DNA from 3 places in the Bacillus sp. 41-22 genome. Region 2 is predicted to be linked to each of the others. Evidence: riboswitches for the same ligand, from Rfam matches in the RefSeq annotation. Region 2 holds a riboswitch; each other region holds the start of a gene.
What was found. A riboswitch is a leader RNA that binds a small molecule or an ion and turns the genes downstream of it on or off. The one in region 2 is predicted to bind S-adenosylmethionine.
Positions count from the first base shown of each region.

Region 1: it holds a riboswitch for S-adenosylmethionine, as region 2 does, so the genes downstream of both, LCF45_RS02085 (cyclase family protein) here and LCF45_RS07310 (Na+/H+ antiporter NhaC family protein) in region 2, are expected to answer to the same signal.
Region 3: it holds a riboswitch for S-adenosylmethionine, as region 2 does, so the genes downstream of both, LCF45_RS21040 (bifunctional homocysteine S-methyltransferase/methylenetetrahydrofolate reductase) here and LCF45_RS07310 (Na+/H+ antiporter NhaC family protein) in region 2, are expected to answer to the same signal.

Region 1 is NZ_CP084035.1:392,198-395,483, forward strand. It holds gene LCF45_RS02075 (ATP-binding protein) at 1-293, shown strand, start outside; gene LCF45_RS02080 (hypothetical protein) at 523-906, shown strand; gene LCF45_RS02085 (cyclase family protein) at 932-1,564, opposite strand; SAM riboswitch class I at 1,650-1,762, opposite strand; gene LCF45_RS02090 (PRK06851 family protein) at 1,912-3,021, shown strand; gene LCF45_RS02095 (nucleotidyltransferase domain-containing protein) at 3,135-3,286, shown strand, end outside.
Region 2 is NZ_CP084035.1:1,424,763-1,428,048, forward strand. It holds gene gltP (glutamate/aspartate:proton symporter GltP) at 1-915, shown strand, start outside; gene LCF45_RS07305 (ribonuclease FAU-1 family protein) at 984-1,502, shown strand; SAM riboswitch class I at 1,623-1,728, shown strand; gene LCF45_RS07310 (Na+/H+ antiporter NhaC family protein) at 1,823-3,139, shown strand.
Region 3 is NZ_CP084035.1:4,107,187-4,110,472, reverse strand. It holds gene metC (cystathionine beta-lyase) at 1-336, opposite strand, end outside; gene metI (cystathionine gamma-synthase/O-acetylhomoserine thiolyase) at 333-1,445, opposite strand; SAM riboswitch class I at 1,535-1,648, opposite strand; SAM riboswitch class I at 1,851-1,960, shown strand; gene LCF45_RS21040 (bifunctional homocysteine S-methyltransferase/methylenetetrahydrofolate reductase) at 2,031-3,286, shown strand, end outside.

The DNA.
Region 1 (3,286 bases), 1.0 Mb from region 2:
TAAACATCATCAAAAATGGAATTGAATCGATGCCAGGAGGCGGGAATATTCAGATTCTGGCATATGAAAAAGCTGGAGAGAACTTGTGTATTTCTGTTGAAGATCAAGGTCTTGGGATAGAAAATGAGAAAATAGAAAAGATCGGAAAAGCTTTTTATACAACAAAAGAGAATGGTACAGGTCTTGGATTAATGATTACATATAAAATTATTGAAGAACATCAAGGGAGTATCGCGATTGAAAGTAGTATGGGGATAGGAACGAAAGTGGAAATTTATTTACCAACAGTGTAGTGCATTAGACGAAATTACTTTTCAGAAAAGTGTTCTTGTTGTGTAAATATAAACATTTTATAAAATGTTTCAAGAAGGGTTTTTTTTATAAAAAACTTCGTTTATAATGGAGGAAAATATCGACATAGAGCTTTTAGCTCATGTAACGGTTCAGTAGTGTTATGAAAAGAAAAGAAGGGGTGCACGCGCATCCTTTTTTCTATGCGGATATGATGAAAGGGGTGGTATGATGGAATTAACATTAAATTCGACTGTATGTTTACACACGATTCAATTTCGAAAAGAGCAAAAGAACTATATTGTAAAAGATACGATTACAGGAGAGACATATGAAATGCCGCCACTTTGGATTGATGCACTAGCAATGATGCGTGACGGTTTTTTATTGGGAGAAATTGAGGAGAAATTAAAAGAAGAATATCCAGCAGAAGAAGTAAATATGGTAGCATTTACGAGGCAACTGTTAGAGCTAGAACTTGTCGAAATGGTAGATGGAGAAGAGATAGCTTGTACAAAGAAGAAAGATAAAGATTATTTAGCTTGGATACGCCCAAGGGTGGAGCAATTCTTTTTTAACTTAAATAAAAAATATAAAAGCAAAGGTCAAAAGTGATCTTTGCTTTTTTTGTAGACCATGTTTAAAAAATAACAGCGAATGCCCTTGCGAAAGCACCGTCACTATTTTTAATTTTTAAAGGTGCTGCTGAGAAAAAGAATCGTTTCGCTTTAATGGCATCTAAGTTTGTTAAGTTTTCAATTAAGTAAATATTATTTCCTAACAGTATGTGATGAATCGGTGATGTTTCTGTCGTTACCTCATCAGGAGAAATAAAATCTAAACCGACAGATTTTACTTTTAATTGAACTAGTTCTTCAGCTAATTCTTCGGAAAGATAAAACGCTTCTTTCTCATAAGCTTCGGTATTCCATTTATTAGATAGATTGGAATGGAAAATGACAATATCGCCTTCTTTTATGTCGACAGTATGTAATACTTCCTTAGGTAATTTTCGCTCTTGAACATGAGTCACATCGATAAGAACAGCTTCGCCTACAAATTGATTTAGGGGTAATTGATCAATAGTGGTTGCGCCTGAAATGAAATGAGCAGGCGCATCACAATGCGTACCAACATGAACGACAGAATGAAAATTCGTAACTTGATAACCTGTTTCTTCAACGCTTGTAATGGCTTCTAGTTGGATTTTTGGTGTTCCAGGAAATTGAGACATATTATTTTCAAACGTTTGTGATAGATCAATTACTTTCATTTTACATACCTCCAATATATTTTTTTCAAATAATAAAAAGCCCATCCTTCATAATCAAGAAAGATGAGCTTTACATACTAGTTGAGTTTTATCTTCCAAAATGCAATGCATTTTGCAGGAATTAGCACCTATTCAGTTTGCATAAACTGAGGTTGCTGGGCTTCGAAGGACCGGTCCCTCTGCCTCTCTTGATAAAGGTTTATTCGGTTTTAAATTCGCAATATTTGTGATATTTAAATTGTAATTCATTTCCTTTTTTCGTGCAATACAAATTAGGTGTTCACCCAAATAAAGTTGCTCGCATATTGTAGCTTATGTAAGTAGACTGTTGCGAAGGAGTGAGTGCAGTGACAGGGAATGTATTAAATTATTATGCCGGTGGAAATACAGCTAGAGGATTTCACAGCTTATACGAAGAGAATTTGAAGGGGCTAGGCAGGTTGTTTATTTTAAAGGGAGGCCCAGGAACGGGAAAATCTTCTTTAATAAAGGCAATAGGGCGTGAATGGGTTGAAAAAGGATATGATATTGAACTTTTGCATTGTTCTTCTGATAATAAGTCAGTTGATGGGGTGATTATTCCGAAATTAAAAGTAGGAATTGTTGATGGAACATCACCGCATGTTATTGAGCCGAAAATGCCAGGAGTTATTGAAGAGTATATAAATTTAGGAGTTGCTTGGGACTCAGATAAATTAAGAAAGCAGAAGTTAGAAATTGAACGGTTTGTATTAGAAGCGGGCAAGGCTTTCAAATCTGCTTACGGATGTTTTAAAGAGGCGTTAGTTATACATGATGAGTGGGAGAAAATATATATTAATAACATTGATTTTAATAAAGCAAATGAACTAACAGAACAGCTAATTCAGAAATTATTTGCAGATAAAAAGGGAGAACAATCGATTGTGAAACATCGTTTTTTAGGAGCTGCTACACCGAAAGGAGCAGTTGATTTTGTTCCTAATTTAACAGAAGGATTACCACATCGTTATTTTATAAAAGGACGCCCGGGTTCTGGAAAATCAACAATGCTTAAAAAGTTATCGAAGGCAGCAGAAGAAAAAGGTTTTGACGTTGAAGTATATCATTGCGGGTTTGACCCGAATAGTCTTGATATGGTTATCGTAAGAGAATTAGGATTTGCAATTTTTGATAGTACCGCACCACATGAATATTTTCCAAGTCGCGAAGGTGATGAGATTATAGATATGTATACTCTTATTGTTAAACCAGGGACGGATGAGAAGTATGCTACAGAAATTCGTGACGTTTCCATTCAATATAAAGCAAAAATGAATGAGGCAATGTCTTTCTTAGCAAAAGCAAAATCAGTTCGTGATAAATTAGAACGAATTTATATTGCTGCTATGGATTTTTCAAAAGTGGATGCATATAAAGAGGAAATTCAAAAAGAGTTTGAACGAATTACTGCTACTGTAATTGAAAAGAAAAAATAAGTGCTTTATTGAGCTGTCAGAAATTGTCTGACAGCTGTTTTGGTATATAGTAAAATTAGTCGTATATTTGTCGAATTCCCAGGGAAATAATCAAAAAATGGAGATGGTATGAAATGAGAGAGAAAATTGAATTAGAACTAGAGCGAATTGAAAAAGAGAATGGTGTGAAAATTTTATTCGCTGTGGAATCAGGGAGTCGGGCGTGGGGGTTTCCATCGAAAGATAGTGATTATGATGTTAGGTTTGTTTATATACACCCTGTAGA
Region 2 (3,286 bases):
ACGACAGAGCAAGTACAAAGTCATTCGTTCGCGGATACGTTTGTAAATATTGTTCCGACGAACATTATGAAATCATTAGCTGAAGGTGATATGCTTGCTATTATCTTCTTCTCAGTATTATTTGGTTTAGGTGTAGCAGCAATTGGTGAGCGTGGTAAACCAGTTCTACAATTTTTCCAAGGTGTAGCAGATGCAATGTTTTATGTAACGAACCAAGTTATGAAGTTTGCACCATTTGGTGTATTCGCATTAATTGGTGTTACAGTTTCTACATTCGGATTAGCTTCATTAATTCCATTAGGGAAATTACTCATTGTAGTATACGGAGCAATGATCTTCTTCGTTGTAGTTGTATTAGGACTTACAGCGAAAATATTTGGAATAAACATTTTCCAATTCTTTAAGATTTTAAAAGACGAGCTGATCTTAGCGTATTCTACAGCAAGTTCAGAAACGGTTTTACCGAAAATTATGGAGAAAATGGAGAAATTCGGTTGTCCGAAAGCAATTACATCTTTCGTTATTCCAACAGGTTATTCATTTAACTTAGATGGATCAACTTTATATCAAGCAATTGCGGCAATTTTCTTAGCGCAAATGTACGGTATTGAATTATCCATTACACAACAAATTACGTTATTACTTGTATTAATGGTTACATCAAAAGGTATCGCGGGTGTACCGGGCGTATCATTCGTTGTATTATTAGCAACACTTGGTACAGTAGGTATTCCAGCTGAAGGTTTAGCGTTTATTGCAGGTATTGACCGTATTCTTGATATGGCTCGTACAGCAGTTAACGTTGTAGGTAACTCTTTAGCGGCTGTAGTTATGTCTAAGTGGGAAGGTCAATATGACGCTGAAAAAGGACAAGCCTATTTAAAAGAGATATCTGAAAAGGGTCAAGCAGCTTAATTATAATATGAACAAGCTCTCACATAATATGTGGGGGCTTTTCTATATATAGAAGAGGAGCGGACGTAATGAAACGTAAATATGGTGACGGTTCTTCGTGGAAGCGACTAATAGAGAAGGATTATAGGGTTAAGCAAGTAGAGGATGGAATGTTAGGAATACTGGACATAAAAAAAGTGAGAGAACCTAGTTATAAAGAATACAATGGTAAGCAGCTTTGCATTGCAGGTGATGGGTATACATGGATGCAATATTTTATAAACGGGGAAAACTTTGCAATTACAGCTATGTTAGACAATCAAAAACAATTACTGCAATATTATATCGACGTGACGAAAGAATATAAAATAGACGAGCGTGGTTTACCTTATTTTGATGATTTATATTTAGATGTAGTATTGTTACCGAACGGTGAGATCTATGTACTGGATGAAGACGAGTTAGAGGATGCCTATAAAATTGGTGATGTTACAAAAGAAGAATATGAGTTAGCATGGAATACAACAAAATGGATTATCGCGAAGATAAAAAATAGAAAATTTTATTGGATCTCAATATTGGATAAAGAAATCGAAAAGTTAAAATGATTGGTGTATTCATATTTTTGCATAATTACCAAAAAAAACTATACAAAAAATAATTGACTTTTGTTTTGTAAGCGAGTAAAGTTAGGAAAGAAATTATTATTTAAAAATAAATATGAAACCTTCTTATAAAGAGAGGCGGAGGGACTGGCCCTACGATGCCTCGGCAGCGGACTCGATTTCAGAGTGCTGTGCCAAATCCAGCAAGCGTGTGCTTGAAAAATGAGAAGAGTGTTTCTTATAGATGTATAAGACCTCTTCTCGTCGGAAGAGGTCTTTTGTTGTTAATTAGAAAAGGTTGAAAACTAGGGAGAGATGATACTTTGAAAGAAACGAGAGGAAATGGTTTAGCTTTATTACCACTTGGAATATTTTTGGCGCTATTTATTGGTTCTGGGATTATTACAGGTGATTTCTATAAATTGCCGATACTCGTAGCGATTATGATTGCTGTAGGAATTGCTTTAGTGATGAATCGTAAGGAAAGCTTTAATGTGAAAGTAGAACGATTTGCTAAAGGTGCAGGAAACCCTGATATTATGATCATGGTTCTGATTTTTGTACTTGCAGGGGCGTTTTCTGAAACAGCAAAAGGAATGGGCGGAGTTGATTCCACTGTTAACTTAGCGTTATCTATTTTACCCCAAGGATTTATCGTTGCTGGAATTTTTGTTATAGGGGCATTTATTTCATTAGCGATGGGAACTTCAATGGGAACAATTGCTGCATTAGCACCGATTGCTGTAGGTATTAGTGGGCAAACTGATATCTCAATTGCGCTTACGATGGCTACTGTTGTGGGTGGAGCGATGTTTGGTGATAATTTATCATTTATTTCTGATACGACAATTGCTGCTGTTCGTTCGCAAGGAACAGAAATGAAAGATAAGTTTAAAACGAATTTTTTAATTGTATTGCCAGCTGCAGTCATTACAATTGTACTATTAGTAATGATTACTTTAGGTAATGATACAGAAATTAAAGCTCATACATTTGATTGGGTGAAGATTTTACCATATGCAGGTGTACTTGTTACAGCGCTACTTGGCTGGAATGTACTTATTGTATTAACCGGTGGAACTGTACTATCTGGTGTTATCGGTCTTATAGATGGAAGTTATACGTTAGAGAGTTTCTTTAAAAGTGTAACGACTGGAATGGGCGGTATGATGGAGTTAGTGTTACTTGCCATTTTAATTGGTGGTATGGTCGAACTGATTCAATATAATGGTGGCATTCAATATTTAATGAATCTTTTAACGCGTAACATTCGTTCAAAAAAAGGAGCAGAGTTCGGTATTGCTGGCTTAGTGAGTATGACGAATATGTGTACAGCGAATAATACGATTTCTATTATCTTTACAGGTCCGCTTGCGAAAAACATTGCAGATCAATATGAAATTGACCCTCGTAAATCAGCGAGTGTATTAGATCTTTTCTCATGCTGTGTGCAAGGATTAATTCCGTATGGTGCGCAAATGTTAACGGCAGCAGGATTTGCGGCGTTATCTCCAATTGAATTGTTACCATATGCGTTTTATCCAATCTTAGTTGGAGTATGTGGAATCATTTCTATATTAATTGGTTTCCCGAGGTTTTCTAAAGTAGCGGGAAAGAAAGAGTATCACAAAACAGCATAATTTAAAATGAAGTTTATGAATAGTAACGAAAGCCGTACAGAGAATGTTCTCTGTACGGCTTTTTATGTGCGATAAAAGAGTGAATCATCCTATCCTACCGCATATTTTTGCAAAAGGCTGAATTTAACTCGGTCTTAAGTCTGAGTC
Region 3 (3,286 bases), 2.6 Mb from region 2:
AGAGAGAACTTCAGTTATAATTCGGTAAGTGCCTCCATATACATCTTCTGAAATAAGAACATGGTCACCTTGTGAAAGAAGGAGAAATGCAGTAGAAATGGCTGCAATGCCTGATGCAAAGGCAAATCCTTTTGTCCCGCCTTCTAATAAAGCAATGATATCTTCAAGAGCTTCACGTGTTGGATTTCCAGATCTACTATAGTCATACTTTCCAAAAGCATCTACATCAAACTGATGGAATGTTGATGTGTTATAGATGGGAACGTTAACAGCTCCTGTGTGTGAGTCATGCTTGTATTGATTATGCAGTAAAAGCGTATCTATGGAATAACTCATATTCTTACACCTTCTTTTACAATTTTAATTGCTTGCTTTAAGTCTTGAATTAAGTCGTTGCTATTTTCGATGCCGACTGAAAAACGGAGAAGACGATTACAAACACCACGTGCTGTTCGAACATCTTCTGGAATGTCGGCATGAGTTTGCGTTGCTGGATAAGTCATTAAACTTTCGACACCGCCAAGACTTTCAGCAAATGTAATTAAGGATAAAGATTGTAAGAAAGGATTAATCCAAGTTTCATCTTGAAGGCGAAATGAAATCATACCACCTCTTCCTGGATAAAATACATCTGTCACACCATCTTCATCATTTAAATAAGCAACAATTGCATGAGCGTTTTCTTCATGCTGTTTCATGCGAAGTGCTAAAGTCTTCATGCCTCGAATTAATAGCCATGAATCAAACGGGCTTAAGACAGCACCAGAGGCATTATGATAATGAGCAAGCTCCTCGCAAAGAGATTTCCCTTTCGCAACGACAAGTCCGCTTAGTACATCGTTATGACCGCCTAAATATTTAGTTGCGCTGTGAAGGACGATGTTTGCACCTTCTGTTAATGGTTGCTGTATATAAGGTGTATAGAACGTGTTATCTACAATAAGAAGTAGTCCGTGCCTTTTCGCTACACTTGCTACACTTACGATATCAGTTACTTGCATTAATGGATTAGTCGGTGTTTCTATGAAAATAGCCTTCGTTTGAGATGTGATTGCTTGCTCAATTTGTTTAATAGATTGTGTATCTACGTATCTACATCGAATATTCCACTTGTCTTCATGTTCGGAAAATAGACGATATGTTCCCCCGTATAAGTCTTCAGATACGATAAGCTCATCTCCGGAACGGAATAGTGAAAGGACAAGGAGAACAGCCGCCATTCCTGAACTACAGGCATACCCTTGCTCACCGCTTTCTAAGTCTGCAATTGCCTGTTCTAAAAGACCACGAGTCGGATTTCCAGTTCTTGAATAGTCAAAGCCAGTAGATTTACCAATTCCTTCGTGACGATAAGCAGTTGAGAAATAAACAGGTGGATTAACAGTTCCTGTTGTAGTTTCGCTACGGTTCCCGATTTGTGCTAGTTTTGTTTCGATTGTTGACATGTGAAAATTCCCCCTTTTTAAAGTGAACGACTAAGTGAAAATAAAAAAAGCCTTCTAAGAAGAAGGCTTTCGGATTGAATAGAGTCTTCTTCTCATCTGTCAAATCTTTCACAATTTGCTGGAATTAGCACCTTATTAACGAATGAATGTTAATGGTTGCTGAGGCGTCAAAGGGCCAGTCCCTCTACCTCTCTAGATAAGAATGTTCGTATGAAATTTTATTATGGTTTTAACTTTACAACAAAAGATAATTGAATTGCAACTTTATTTTAAATAATTTTTATTTTTCCGCAAGTGTCATTGACTTTTATTTTAGTGCGTGCTAAATTTATAAAAAATTAACAAACATTGTTAAAAGGGGAACGTATTTCCTTTTAGCTACATAAATAAAATAATAAAGACAAACTCTTATTGAGAGCGGTGGAGGGAAAGGCCCTGTGAAACCCGGCAACCTTCAAACTAAATGTTTGAAACGGTGCTAAAACCTGCAAAACGTGTGTTTTGCATAATAAGAGGAGGAACAATTATGTCCCCCTCTTCAAAGTGAAGAGGGGGTTTTTATATTGATAGAAATGAGGGAGATTCGTGAAATTACTAGATTTATTATCAAAAGGAATTGTAATAGGTGATGGTGCGGTTGGAACGTTATTACATTCGCATGGTTTACAAAGTAGTTTTGAAGAATTGAATTTGTCTGATCCGGACTTAATTATATCGATCCATAAACAATATGTAGCTGCTGGAGCGGATGTTATTCAAACGAATACGTATGGTGCGAATGAAGCGAAACTCCGCATGTATGGTCTAGAGAATCAAGTTGTCCAAATTAATAAAGCGGCAGTGAATATTGCGAAAGCATCAGTAACAGATCGGAATGCAATTTTAGGGACAATTGGAGGTATGAAACATATTGGTGCTGTTACAACGACTGATATAGAGCGAGAATTTATGTTACTTGAGCAGGCAGGTGCTTTACTAGAAGAACAGGTTGATGGATTACTATTAGAAACTTTTTATGATGAATTTGAATTATTGCATGCGGTTAAAGTATTGCGTAAACAAACGAATATTCCGATTGTTGCTCAGTTAGCGTTACATGAGGCAGGTACGACTCAAAATGGGAATGATGTCAATGAAATATTAAAACAGCTTTTAGATTACGGTGCCAATGTTGTTGGGTTGAACTGTCAACTAGGCCCGCTTCACATGACGGAAGCTTTCAAAATGATATCGATTCCTCAAAATGGCTATTTATCAGCATATCCGAATGCAGGTCTCCCGAATTATGTGGAAGGGCGTTACGTATATGAGGGAAGTCCAGCATATTTTGAAGAAATGACACCGAAATTTATTGAACAAGGTATTCGTTTATTAGGTGGTTGTTGTGGTACTACCCCGGAACATATTGAAGGAATGAAACGTGCTATTGCAAATGTTGCACCTGTAATAGCAAAGGAGACGATTCAAAGGCCTAAAGTGGTCCATACACATGAGAAGCGTTCGAGAGCTCATGTTACTCTAGCAGAAAAGGCAAAGAAACAAACGACAGTTGTAGTGGAATTAGATCCACCGAAAACGTTAGACACGCAGCGTTTTTTTGAAGGGGCAAGAGCACTGAAAAGGGCTGGAGCGGATGCTATTACTCTAGCAGATAATTCATTAGCATCTCCTCGTGTTTCGAATATGGCTATGGGTGCATTATTAACGAAGCATGATATTCCAGTATTGACGCATTTAACGTGTAGAGACCATAACGTCATTGGACTACAGTCTCACTTACTTGGATTATCAGCATTAGGTATGGAGGAAGTGCTAGCTTTAACTGGTGATCCAGCGCGCGT